One region of the Acidaminococcus sp. genome, then DNA from elsewhere that is predicted to be linked to it. Evidence: riboswitches for the same ligand, from Rfam matches in the RefSeq annotation. Region 1 holds a riboswitch; each other region holds the start of a gene.
What was found. A riboswitch is a leader RNA that binds a small molecule or an ion and turns the genes downstream of it on or off. The one in region 1 is predicted to bind S-adenosylmethionine.

Region 1 (4,280 bases):
TGAGACGGCGGAATGAACTGCTGGCCCAGGTGGTGATCCGGGGGCTGGCATCCCGGAACATGAAGGGGTATTATGCGGCAACGGTGGAAGAGGCGGTGCAGAAGGCCCTGGAACTGATCCCGGAAGGCAGTGTGGTGAACATGGGCGGCAGCACCACCGTACGGGAAAGCGGTCTGGTGGAGAAACTGAAGGAAGGCAACTGGACCTTCATCGACCGGGACGAATATCCCACCCGGCGGCCGGCCCATCTGAAGGCCTATGATGCGGACTGGTATCTGGCCAGCTGCAACGCCATGACCCGGGACGGGATCCTGGTGAACATCGACGGCAATGGCAACCGGGTCTCCGCCATTTCCTACGGGCCCCACCATGTATTGTTCCTGGTGAGCCTGAACAAGGTGTGTTCCAGCCTGGAAACAGCCCTGGACCGGGCGGAAAACACGGCGGCTGCGGTCTGTGCCCAGAAATTCGACATCCAGACACCTTGTAAGACCACCGGGTTCTGTTCCCACTGCAAGGCGCCGGAAACCCGCTGCTGCCAGATCCTGATCACCCGGTATGCCCGGCATCCGGAACGGGTACATGTGATCCTGATCAACGATCAGCTGGGTTTCTGACCGGGAAGAAAAGGGAAAGGGAGTTGGCGGACCAACCCTTCCTTTCCCTTTTTTGTGGTATAATGGATTCACTTTGAAACCAGAAGGAGACCGTGATGTCTGATTATTTTATTTCTCAAGTATATCCTTCCGATAAACGGACCAATGCCCAGGTGGATGCCCTGCTGGAGCAGGAGGGAATCCGCCGGGATGCCAACCTGGACTATACCTGTGTGATGTTCGACAATGATTACCGGGCCATTGCCACCGGAAGCTGTTTCGGCAACACCCTCCGGTGCATGGCGGTGGACCATCACCACCAGGGGGAAGGGCTGATGAACGAGATTGTGTCCCATTTGGTCCAGTACCAGTATGAACGGGGAAATCTCCACCTTTTCCTGTATACCAAATGCAGTTCCGCCAAATTTTTCGGGGACCTGGGTTTTTATGAAATCGCCCGGATCGAAGACCAGATCGTCTTTATGGAAAACCGGAAGGAAGGTTTCTCCAGCTATCTGGACCAGCTGGCCCGGAGCCGGGTGGAAGCTCCCAAAGTGGCGGCTATTGTCATGAACGCCAACCCCTTTACCCTGGGGCATCAGTACCTGGTGGAAAAAGCGGCGGCAGAAAACGACCTGGTCCACCTGTTCATGGTCAGCGAGGACGCCAGCCTGTTCCCCTATGCCGTCCGGAAGAAGCTGATCCAGGAAGGGACACGGCACCTGGCCAATCTCCGGTACCATGACAGCGGTCCCTACATCATCAGCCAGGCCACCTTCCCCAGCTATTTCCAGAAGGATGCGGAAGCGGTGATCGCCAGCCATGCCAACCTGGATCTGGCCATTTTCGTGAAGATCGCCCGGAAACTGGGGATTACCGCCCGGTATGTGGGGGAAGAGCCCACCAGTGTGGTCACCGGCCTGTACAACCAGGTGATGGAAAAGCGGCTGCCGGAAGCGGGGATCCAGTGCGTGGTGGTGCCCCGTCGGGAAGAACAGGGCCAGGTGGTCAGTGCCTCCACAGTACGGAAGGCCATCCAGGAAGGAAACTGGGCGCTGGTACGGGAGCAGGTGCCTCCCACCACCTGGGACTTCCTCCAGAGCCAGGAAGCCCGGCCCATCCTGGACCGGATCCGGAAAGAGCAGGACGTGGTCCATTACTGAGGACCCGTCTTGTATTTTCCTACTGTATCTGTTATAATTACAAAGCAAAATCGAATACAGCTCATCAAGAGTGGCGGAGGGAATGGCCCTGTGAAGCCACAGCAACCATGGCCCTGGGCCAACGGTGCTAATTCCTGCAATGCGGTTTGTCGATTGTAAGATGAGAGTCCCATAGGTACTCTCATTTTGGGAGTATTTTTTTTTGTGTAAGGAGGAAATAATGAAGAAAGTATTTACGTCTGAATCTGTCACGGAAGGCCATCCTGACAAAATCGCCGATCAGATCTCTGATGCGGTGCTGGATGCCATCCTGGAACAGGACCCGGATGCCCGGGTTGCCTGCGAAACCCTGGTGGCCACCGGCCAGATCCATATTGTGGGGGAAATTTCCACCAGCTGCTATGTGGACATTGCCAAGATTGCCCGGCAGACGGTGATCGACATTGGCTACGACCGGGCCAAATATGGTTTTGACGGAGCCACCTGCGGGGTGCTGATCTCCATCGATGAACAGTCCCCGGACATTGCCCAGGGGGTGGATGAATCCGATGAATCCAAACAGGGCGCCCAGGGAGAAGAAGAAAAAATCGGCGCCGGGGATCAGGGGATGATGTTCGGCTATGCCACCGATGAAACGCCTGAATACATGCCCCTGCCCATTTCCCTGGCCCACAAGCTGTCCCGCCGGCTGGCCCAGGTCCGGAAGGACGGCACCCTGCCTTATCTCCGTCCTGATGGGAAGACCCAGGTCTCCGTGGAATATGATGACGACAAACCGGTACGGGTGGACACCATTGTGGTTTCTGCCCAGCACAGCCCGGAAATCACCATGGAACAGCTGCGGAAGGACATCCTGGAACAGGTGATCCGGCCGGTGGTGCCGGCGGATCTGCTGGATGAAAAGACCATTTACCACATCAACCCCACCGGCCGGTTCGTCATCGGCGGGCCCCAGGGGGATTCCGGCCTCACCGGGCGGAAAATCATCGTGGATACCTACGGGGGCATGGCTCGTCACGGAGGCGGTGCCTTCTCCGGGAAGGATCCCACAAAAGTGGACCGGAGTGCTGCCTATGCGGCCCGGTATGTGGCCAAGAACGTGGTGGCTGCCGGCCTGGCCAGGAAATGCGAAATCCAGCTGGCCTATGCCATCGGGGTGGCCCGTCCGGTGTCCATCAGCGTGAACACCTTTGGCACCGCTGCCATTCCGGAAGAAAAGATCGTGGAACTGATTGAAAAGAACTTCTCCCTGACTCCGGCGGGTATTATCCGGAGCCTGGATCTGCGCCGGCCCATTTACCGCCAGACTGCTGCCTATGGCCATTTCGGCCGGACGGATGTGGATCTGCCCTGGGAACGGCTGGATAAAGTGGATGTGCTGAAAAAAGCACTGGAATAAGATGGAATACGCAAAGGTTGCCATCAATCTGCCTGCCAAAAACATTTTTCGGCAGTTCACCTACCATGTGCCCCAGGCCCTGGATTTCCTGGGCCAGGGCTGGCGGGTGGTGGTGCCTTTCGGCCAGCAGCTGCTGGAAGGTTTCATTGTGGAAGAGGACCGGAGCCCGGATCTGTCCCGGGAACTGAAGGACATTGCCGATGTGGTGGGGACGGAACCCTGGTTCGACAGTGAAATGCTGGCCACCGCCTACTGGCTGTCCCAGTACTACCTGTGCACCCTGGCGGAGGCCCTGCGGCTGTTCATCCCGGGCCGGAAAAGCCTGGCGGCAGTGGGGAAATACGTCCCAGTGCCTGAAGTGGCCGGGCTTACCCCTGAGGAACAGGAACTGTACGATTTCCTGACCCTGAAGGGTCCCCAGTCCCGGCGGGCCATCCGGAATCTCCCGGGAGGAGAGACGGCCCTGAAGGGACTGATTGCCCAAAAGGCGGTGGTCCTTTCCTACGATGTGAAATACAAACTGCGGGAAAAAACAGAGCGGACCTTTACAGCAACACCGGAAGGGCTGGCCGCACGGGAAAACGGAGAGGTCCGGGGCAAAAGCCAGCTGGCTGCCCTGGACTTTTTGCTGTCCGGGAACACCGCCAGCGCCGGGGAGCTGGAAGGAAAAGGCATCTCCTCCGCGGTGCTCCGGAACCTGGTCCAGAAAGGCTGGCTGCTGGAAGGCCGGCGGCGGGTCCTCCGGGACAGCTACCAGGGGCTGGAAGCCCGGAAGGAAACCCTGGAACTGACGGAAGAACAACAGGCGGCCATCCAGGCAGTGGACCGGGCCCGGGAAAACCGGGATCCCCGGACCTTTCTGCTCCAGGGGATCACCGGCAGCGGCAAGACGGAAGTCTATCTCCGGCTCACCGACAGGGCCCTCCGGGCAGGCCAGCAGGTAATGGTGCTGGTGCCGGAAATCGCCCTTACCGGACAGATCGTGAAACGGTTCAAGGCCTGGTTCGGCGCCGGGGTGGCGGTGGCCCACAGCCGGCTTTCCCCCAGCGAGCGGGGAGACGTGTGGAGCCGGATGCGGTCCGGCCAGGCCCGGGTGCTGATCGGGGTCCGGTCGGCGGTGTT
Region 2 (4,280 bases), on a different contig from region 1:
TGAGTCCCGGGCAAAAAAAATCCCACCCTCGAGGGGTGGGATTTTTTTATTTGATCTTCGTCTTGTTCAGCTTCGCCGAAATCTTGTTCCCTATGGTCTGGACCAACTGGACCAGGGCAATCAGGACGATGACCGTGGCCACCATGGTATCCGCCTGGAACCGCTGGTACCCGTAGCGGATGGCCAGGTCACCCAGACCGCCGCCCCCCAGGGCACCGGCCATGGCGCTGGAACCGATCAGGCTGATCACCGCCAGGGTGATGCCCAGCACAATGGAATGCATGGCTTCCGGCAGCAGCACCTTCCAGATGATCTGGAGAGGGGAAGCCCCCATGCTTTGGGCCGCTTCGATGACCCCGGGATCCACTTCCAGCAGAGAGGATTCAATGATCCGGGAAATGAACGGAGTGCAGGAAATGGTCAGAGGCACAATGGCAGCAGTGGTGCCGATGGAAGACCCCACGATGATCCGGGTGAGAGGAATGATGGCCACCATCAGGATGATGAAGGGCACGGACCGGAGAGCGTTCACAATGGAGCCCAGGGTCTTGTGGAGAGCCGCATTTTCTTTGATGTGGCCTTTGCCGGTAATGGTCAGGATGACCCCCAGGGGAATCCCGAACAGAGAAGCAATGGCGGCGGACAGGGCTACCATGTAGAGGGTTTCGCCCAGGGCTTTGATCAGCAGATGGATCATATTAGGAGACATAACCGATCACCTCGTCTTTCACTTTTCTTTCGTGGAGGTAATCCAGGGCTTTTTTCAAATGGTCCTCGTCCCCTTCCACTTCAATGAGCAGGGTCCCGAAGGGGGTATCCTGCAGGGTTTCAATGTTGGCCGTCAGGATGTTCACATTGGTGTCGTATTCCTTGATCAGCACGGATACAATGGGTTCGCCGGCGCTGTCCCCGATGAAGCTCAGGCTCACCAGGGCCTTGTCCCCGGCTTTGTAGTCCTTGTGGATGTCCAGTTTCTTGACGAAATCAGGCAGGTCGTTGTGCTGGATGCTGGCCACGAATTCTTTGGTGGTGGCTTTCTGGGGATTGGTGAAAATGTCCACCATGGACCCCTGTTCGATGATTTCCCCGTTTTCGATCACGGCCACCTGGTCGCAGATTTCCTTTACCACGTTCATCTGGTGGGTGATCATGACAATGGTGATGTGGAGCCGTTTGTTGATGTCCCGAAGCAGGTTCAGGATGCTTTCGGTGGTCTGGGGATCCAGGGCGGAGGTGGCTTCATCGCAAAGGAGCACCTTGGGGTCGCTGGCCAGGGCACGGGCGATGCCCACCCGCTGTTTCTGGCCCCCGGACAGCTGGCTGGGGTAGTGGTCCGCCCGGTCCTTCAGGCCCACCAGGTCCAGCAGGGGTTCCACCTTCTTTTGGATGGCGGCTTTGTCCATGCCCTGGATTTCCAGAGGGAAGGCGATGTTGCCGAATACGGTACGGCTGGACAGCAGGTTGAAATGCTGGAAGATCATGCCGATGTTCTGCCGGGCCTTCCGCAGCTGTTCCTCGCCCAGGGCGGTCATTTCCTGGCCGTCCACCATGACTTTGCCGCTGGTGGGCTTTTCCAGCATGTTGATGCACCGGACCAGGGTGCTTTTGCCAGCCCCGGACAGGCCGATGATGCCGAAGATCTCGCCTTCGTTGATGGTCAGATTGATATCCTTCAGGGCATGCAGGTCCCCTGAAGCCGTATGATAGACTTTGTCAATGTGCTGGAGTTCTATCAAGGGGGTTCACCTCCGTAAAAAATAAAAATTCCTCTTCATCAGCAATGAAGAGGAATCAGATTGGCTCACTCATCTTCATCTTTCAGGCCACGCCTGATGGACTTAGCACCGTTCAGCCGGCCAAAGCCGCTGATGGTTGCCGTAACTTCATAGGGCCAGTCCCTCCGTTACTCTGGATGAATTCTGTGCGTATTAAATGATACCGTATAAAGTACAGTTTGTCAATGGGAATTGGGGCATAAGTGCAGAGTAAAGAGTGAAGAGTAAAGAGCAGGGGCCCGTAGAGGTCGCACAACCGGCGGCTCGCCAGATGTACGAATCTCTGACCCCAACGATGTAGGGGGTTGCCGAAGGCAAACCCGTCCCGGCTCCCGGGGTATCGACGTATACCCGCAAAGAGTACCAGCATAGCCGGAGGCCAAGTCCGCCCTGCAGGGGCGGGGGACCGGGCTTGCCCGGTGGTGGGGGCATGAGGTCCTGAAAGGACCGAATACCTTGACGGTGGTATGGAAACTATCTACCTGAGAGACAGCAATGGATACTGCGTTCATCATATTTCTACTTCTGCCAGACACTCCCTTGTTTTCGGCCGGTCCTGCAAAATATCGGCTGTCGCCGATGCCCCCACCACCGTGCTCCGCACGGTCCCCCGCCCCTCACAGGGCGGACTTTGGGACCGTCCTTATCACCAGTTCAGTGCGGTTCCCAACTGTCCCATGGGACTGCTGCCCGTTGGAACACCCCTTTATTAAGTTAATGAATTCTGATACAATGAAATTCACGGAAGACCTTCTCTCCTATCTGTAGTGGCGTGGTAACTAATACTATAAAGGATGAAGGTCTTCCTTTTTGCAAGTTTATAAGGGATTATTCATTTCACCGAGAACTATTTTACACTAAGACCTACCAACCACCTGTCCCTATTCCGTTGACACCATCTTCCTCCCGTGTTACAATCCTCCCGAAGGAGGGGATTGCCATGGATACCCGGGCTATCCGGTGTTTTCTGCAGGTTTATGAGAAAGGCAGCATCCACCAGGCGGCCAAAGTGCTGTTTTTGACGCCCCAGGGGGTGAGCCGGATCATCGGGGTGCTGGAAGGGGAGCTCCAGGCCCGGCTGTTTGTCCGTACTCCCAAAGGGGTGGTGCCTACCCGGGAGGGGGATTATTTCTATGAACACAGCCGTTCCTTCTCCGCCCAGCTGCTCCGGCTCCAGCTGGGAATCCAGGAACTGAAGCGCCAGCAGCAGGGGCTCCGGGTGGGATTTGCCTGCGGGGTGCTCCATGTGATTTCCATCGAGAAACTCCAGGGCGCAGCGGCCCGGCACCCGGAATTCCGGCTGGAATGGGCGGAGGATTTCAACGAAAACATCCTTGAGCTGCTCCAGGAAGGGACCCTGTCCTGCGGATTCTGTGTAGGGTCCCGGGCTCCGGAAGGTTTATTCCGCCGGGAACTGTTCCAGGCGCCGGTGGAAGCTGTAGTGTACCCAGGGCATCCCCTTTATGACCGGGACAGCCTGTCCCTGGAAGACCTGAAGGGGGAGCCTCTTTTGTGTCTGAACGAGCATTTTTCCATTTACCACAATGTGGTGGAACGGTGCGGGGATTTTGGCTTTACCCCACATTTTGCAGTGAAGACCATGGAAAGCAGCCTGATTTACCAGTTCTGCCAGGAAGGCCGGGGCATCGGCATCGACGCGGCCATCCATCCGGTGGAGGCTCCTCTCCGGCAGATTCCCCTCCGGGAGACCTCCCCCTGGCAGGTGTCCTTTGTGTGCCCCCAAAACCGGGCGGAAGAACCCCTGTTTCAGGAACTGCTGGCGGTGTGCCCCCAGGGGAAATAGTCCTATCAATGATTTATTTATATCTACTGCTGTTTCTTTGCTGGACGGCAGCTTCTTTTTTATGGTAGGGTGAAAGGCGGAAAAAACTGGAAAATATTTTAGGAGGCACTATACCATGCTGCGCAAATTTCCCCATCTGTCCACCCCCATCACCATCGGCCGCACCACCTTCCGGAACCGGATCTTTTCCGCTCCCATGGGCGGTACCGATATTACCAACGACGGGTGCATCGGCCCCAAATCCACGGCTTTTTACGAACTCCGGGCCAAAGGCGGGGCCGGGGCGGTGACCGTCTCGGAACTGATGGTCCATCCGGCCACCGACGGTTCCCACGCCTATCATCTGGATGAAAGCATCCTGAATTCCCTGGCCTGCGCCACCTATACCGCCGACGCCATCCGCCGGCACGGAGCCATCCCTTCCATCGAACTGTCCCATTCCGGCCAGTTTGCCGGCACCTACATGACGGACAAGACCAAACAGCACAATCTCCACCAGTGGGGCCCCAGCGACGGGGTCCGGGCCGACGGGGTGCCGGTACGGGCTCTGACCAAAGATCTGATCGACGACATTGTGGCAGCCTACGGCCATGCCGCCAGCCTGGCCAAACGGGCGGGTTTTGAAATGGTGATGATCCACGGGGGCCACGGGTGGCTGATCAACCAGTTCCTGTCCCCGCTGTTCAACCACCGGACGGACG
Region 3 (4,280 bases), on a different contig from region 1:
ACCCCTTCTGCCACCCGGCCGATGGGAAGATGGATCCGGCCCCGGGGTTCTGCCAGATCCCCTTCACACACCGCCAGGTATTCCCGGTAGATTTCCTGGTGGCTGCGGGTGAGGGCGTGTTTGGCAAAAGCGGATTTGGCCACCAGCAGAAGGCCCGTGGTGTCCCGGTCCAGCCGGTACAGGGGATGGATGCCGCATTTCTGCCCCGACTGGCGGAAATACCCTCCCACCGCCTGGACCAGGGTATCCCGGGCCCCGGACCAGGTGGGGTGGATCAGCATGCCGGCAGGCTTGTCCACCGCCAGCAGGTCCTCATCCTCGTACAAAATGGCAAGAGGCAGATGGACCGGGATCACCGCCGCCGTTTCTTCCCATTGGAAAACAAGCCGGTCCCCGGCCTCCAGCCTGTGAGAAGGACTGGAAACCGGGGATCCGTTCACGGTAATGGTGCCGTTCCATTTGATTTTCCGCCAGAGTTTTTCCGAAAGGTGCATGGGACCCCGGGCTGCCTGGCGGACGCAGCATCCGGCATGGTCCCGATCCACCTGGTACGTCAGTTCCATATCAGTAAGACCGTAAAAATTCCTTGAAAAAGTCCACACTGGCCTTCAGGGCATCAGCGGGGATCTTTTCGTTCACCTGGTGGGCGGCGCCCCAGCGGCTGTCCCGGAGATACCCGGAGAACAGCATCACATTGTCGGCGATCCGCTTGTAATAGTGGCTGTCGGTGCCTCCCAGCATCAGGAAGGGCACCACGTCCACTTTTTCCCCATACTGGCCTTTCAGCACCTTTTCCGCCACCTGGATCCCGTAACTCTGGGGATCGGAAGCAGGCAGCGGGTCCTTGCCGGACACATGGCGGATTTCCACCCCTTCCGGCAGGAACTGGCGGAAGTAATTTTCGCAGGATTCCACCGTATCCCCCTGGAGCACCCGGACGCTCATCTGGGCCGCCGCCCGGCTGGGCAGCACATTGGGCTGCTTGCTGGCTTCGGCCATGGTGAAGGCGATGGTGGTGTGGAGCAGGGCATCCAGAGCCGGATCTTCCTGGGCCAACTGGCACAGTTCCTGCCAGTGGCCTTCCGGATCTTCATAGATAGCCCGGCGGCCGGCATCCTGGAGTTTGGCGCTTTTCTGGAGATGGGCCAGGGTCAGGGGAGTGAACCGGTACGGGAAAGGATGGGATTCGATGGCCACAATGGCTTTGGCCAGGGTCCCCAGGGCTGTCCCCTTCCCGGGACGGCTGGAATGGCCTCCGGGAGAGGTGGCGTAAATCTCGAAGTTCACCGGGGATTTTTCCGCCACTCCGATCTTGGCTTCCAGCTTGTCCCCCACCGGGAACAGGCCGCCCCCTTCGTCCACTACGGTGCCCAGCCGGACCCCCTTCTCTTCCAGGTGCCGGGTGAGCTTTTCCGCTCCGTCCACATCGTTTTCCAGGTACACTTCCTCACTGTAGCCCAGAGACAGGTACAGGTCGTAAGACGGCCGCCAGCCTTCTGCCAGCAGGGCTTCCACCGCTTCCATTTCCGCCAGCAGCTGGTGCTTGCAGTCGGTAGTGCCCCGGCCGCAGATACAGCCGTCGATGATTTCGCCTCCGAAGGGATCGAATTTCCACTGGCCCCGGTCCCCTACTTCCACCACGTCCTGATGGGCCATGAGCAGAAGGGGCTTCTTTGCGCTGCCAGTGCCCTTCAGGTGGAACTGGAGGCCTGCCTGGCCCACTTCATCCAGCTCCATCAGGCGATAGATGTGGGGATAGAATTCCCGGAAGGCCTCATGGAGTTTTTCAAACTGGCTCCAGTCCACCTTGTCCACATTGGCGTTGGACACGGTGGCGCACTGGATGAACCGCTGGAGATGGGCGGCGTATTTCTGTTCTTCTTCCGTAAGCTTCATTGCCGTTCCCTTCTTTCTCAATTACCAGGCCGGTTCCAGGTTGCCTTTGCAGTTTTCCAGGATGTAGTCCTTCACCGGCTGGCTCTGGAAGATCTGGACGAATTTCTTGTAGGTGGGGTTGTCTTTGTCTTCTTCCCGGGCGGCAATGATGTTCACATAGGGGCTGGTGTTGTCTTCCTTGGCAATGGCCAGGTCCGTGGACAGACCGGCGGAGTTGGCATACCCGGCGTTGATGATGGAAGCGGCGGTGTCATCCAGGCTCCGGGGCAGCTGGGCAGCTTCCAGTTCCACGATCTGCAGGTGTTTCGGGTTTTCGGTGATGTCGTTGACGGTCAGTTCCGTGGGCTTCACATCCGGGTTCACTTTCAGGAGGCCCAGTTTGCTCAGCATCAGGATGGCCCGTCCTCCGTTGGAAGGATCGTTGGGGATGGCGATCTTGTCCCCGTCCTTGATGTCCGCCACGTTCTTGATCTTGGTGGAATACAGCCGCAGGGGAGCCAGGTAGGTCTTGCCGATGCTCACCAGTTTGGTGCCGTTCTTTTTGTTGAAGGCCAGCAGGAAGGGTTCATGCTGGAAGGAGTTCAGGTCGATGTCCTTCTGGGCCAGGGCCTGGTCCGGAGTCACATAGTCGGAGAATGTCTTGATTTCCACCTTCAGCCCCTGTTTTTCCGCTTCCTTCTTTACCACTTCCATGACCTGTTCGGAATACCCGGGGGTGATCCCTACAGTGATGGTCTTCTTTTCCGCCGGGGCGGCCGCCTTTTTGTCGCTGCCGCAGCCGCTGACCAGGCTGGCCAGGGCCAGGACGGATACGGCTGCTGCAATCCATTTCTTCAGTTTCATGAACATCTCTCCTTTTCGCCTTCCCGAAAGCACCCAAAGAAAAACACCACCTGCTGGGCAGATGGTGTTTTCGATGACTGAGCTCGCTTTTCATCTGCCAGGGAATCCCTGTTGGAATTGGCACCTTCCCTTCCGGGGGTTGCCGCAGCTTCATAGGGCCAAATCCCTCTGCTGCTCTCGATGAAGGTATGTGATTTTGATGGTTCTGATTCTACACTACTTCACTAGGAAAGTCAAGGACTTTTTGTAACCTGATCAAGAACAGTTGCAGGTGACCAGGTCACAGTCACCAGCTCACAACCAATGGTAACCATATGCCAGTGGCATATGCCGCTGAAGAGAAACGCAGCTGACGCTGCTAACCCACCACCATTGCGCAGGCGCAACGGTCCCCCGCCCTTGAAAAGGGCGGATATACGCTTGGGCTGATGCCCATTGCTTTGACGGCCTGGATAACCACCGGACGTATTGCCGGGGCGGATATACCCTCGGGCTGACGCCCATTGCTTTGACGGCCTGGATAACCACCGGACGTATTGCCGGGGCGGATATATGCTCGGGCTGACGCCCATTGCTTTAGTAGTGGCACCAGGGCGGAGCCTGTGTGCCATTTATCCGCCCTTTGCAAGGGCGGGGGTATCCATGCGCAGCATGGGTGGTGGGTTAGCAGCCGTAGGCTGCGTTTTTCTTTAAAAAAATTTGCCAAAGGCAAATTTTCACCTTCGGCCAGTGACCAGTAGTGACAAATGGGCTGTTGCATGCGCAACAGCCCCTCTTCTTACTACTATTACATCTTCTGATGAGCGCGGCGGGCGATTACGTCCAGCTGCTGTTCTCTGGTCAGGTCGATGAATTTCACCGCGTAGCCGGATACCCGGATGGTGAAGTTGGCATATTCCGGTTTTTCCGGATGTTCCATGCAGTCGATCAGCTTGTCCACGCCGAACACGTTCACGTTCAGGTGGTGGGCTCCCTGGTCGAAGTAGCCGTCCATCACCCGTACCAGGGTGGCTTTCTGTTCTTCTTCATTGTGGCCCAGGGTTTCCGGAGCGATGGTCTGGGTGTTGGAGATCCCGTCCAGAGCATATTCGTACGGCAGCTTGGCCACAGAGTTCAGGGAAGCCAGGAGGCCGTTCTGTTCTGCGCCGTAGGCCGGGTTGGCACCGGGAGCGAACGGGGTGTAGGCTTTCCGTCCGTCAGGCAGGGCACCGGTGGCGCCGCCGTACACCACGTTGGAAGTGATGGTCAGGATGGAAGTGGTGGCTTCGGAATTCCGGTAGGTGTGGTGTTTCCGCAGCTTGGTCATGAAGGTCTTCAGCAGCCATACAGCGATTTCATCCGCCCGGGGATCATCGTTGCCGTATTTGGGGAAGTCCCCTTCGATCTTGTAGTCCACCACCAGGCCGGATTCATCCCGGACCGTGGAAACTTTGGCGTATTTGATGGCGCACAGGGAATCCACCACATGGGAGAAGCCTGCGATGCCGGTGGCAAAAGTCCGGCGCACATCGGTGTCGATGAGGGCCATTTCTGCCGCTTCA

Region 2: linked by a shared signal. The riboswitch ahead of ACZOF8_RS09875 (methionine ABC transporter ATP-binding protein) and the one ahead of metK (methionine adenosyltransferase) in region 1 are both predicted to bind S-adenosylmethionine.
Region 3: linked by a shared signal. The riboswitch ahead of ACZOF8_RS06990 (MetQ/NlpA family ABC transporter substrate-binding protein) and the one ahead of metK (methionine adenosyltransferase) in region 1 are both predicted to bind S-adenosylmethionine.

Annotation. Positions count from the first base shown of each region.
Region 1 is NZ_DBMBXK010000003.1:17,707-21,986, reverse strand. It holds gene ACZOF8_RS02335 (lactate utilization protein) at 1-617, shown strand, start outside; gene citC ([citrate (pro-3S)-lyase] ligase) at 710-1,759, shown strand; SAM riboswitch class I at 1,818-1,926, shown strand; gene metK (methionine adenosyltransferase) at 1,980-3,158, shown strand; gene priA (primosomal protein N') at 3,160-4,280, shown strand, end outside.
Region 2 is NZ_DBMBXK010000019.1:1,776-6,055, reverse strand. It holds gene ACZOF8_RS09885 (DUF192 domain-containing protein) at 1-3, shown strand, start outside; gene ACZOF8_RS09880 (methionine ABC transporter permease) at 47-709, opposite strand; gene ACZOF8_RS09875 (methionine ABC transporter ATP-binding protein) at 699-1,736, opposite strand; SAM riboswitch class I at 1,809-1,919, opposite strand; gene ACZOF8_RS09870 (LysR family transcriptional regulator) at 2,716-3,579, shown strand; gene ACZOF8_RS09865 (oxidoreductase) at 3,695-4,280, shown strand, end outside.
Region 3 is NZ_DBMBXK010000008.1:86,630-90,909, forward strand. It holds gene ACZOF8_RS06980 (RluA family pseudouridine synthase) at 1-563, opposite strand, end outside; gene ACZOF8_RS06985 (M20/M25/M40 family metallo-hydrolase) at 565-1,896, opposite strand; gene ACZOF8_RS06990 (MetQ/NlpA family ABC transporter substrate-binding protein) at 1,918-2,739, opposite strand; SAM riboswitch class I at 2,827-2,926, opposite strand; gene pflB (formate C-acetyltransferase) at 3,527-4,280, opposite strand, start outside.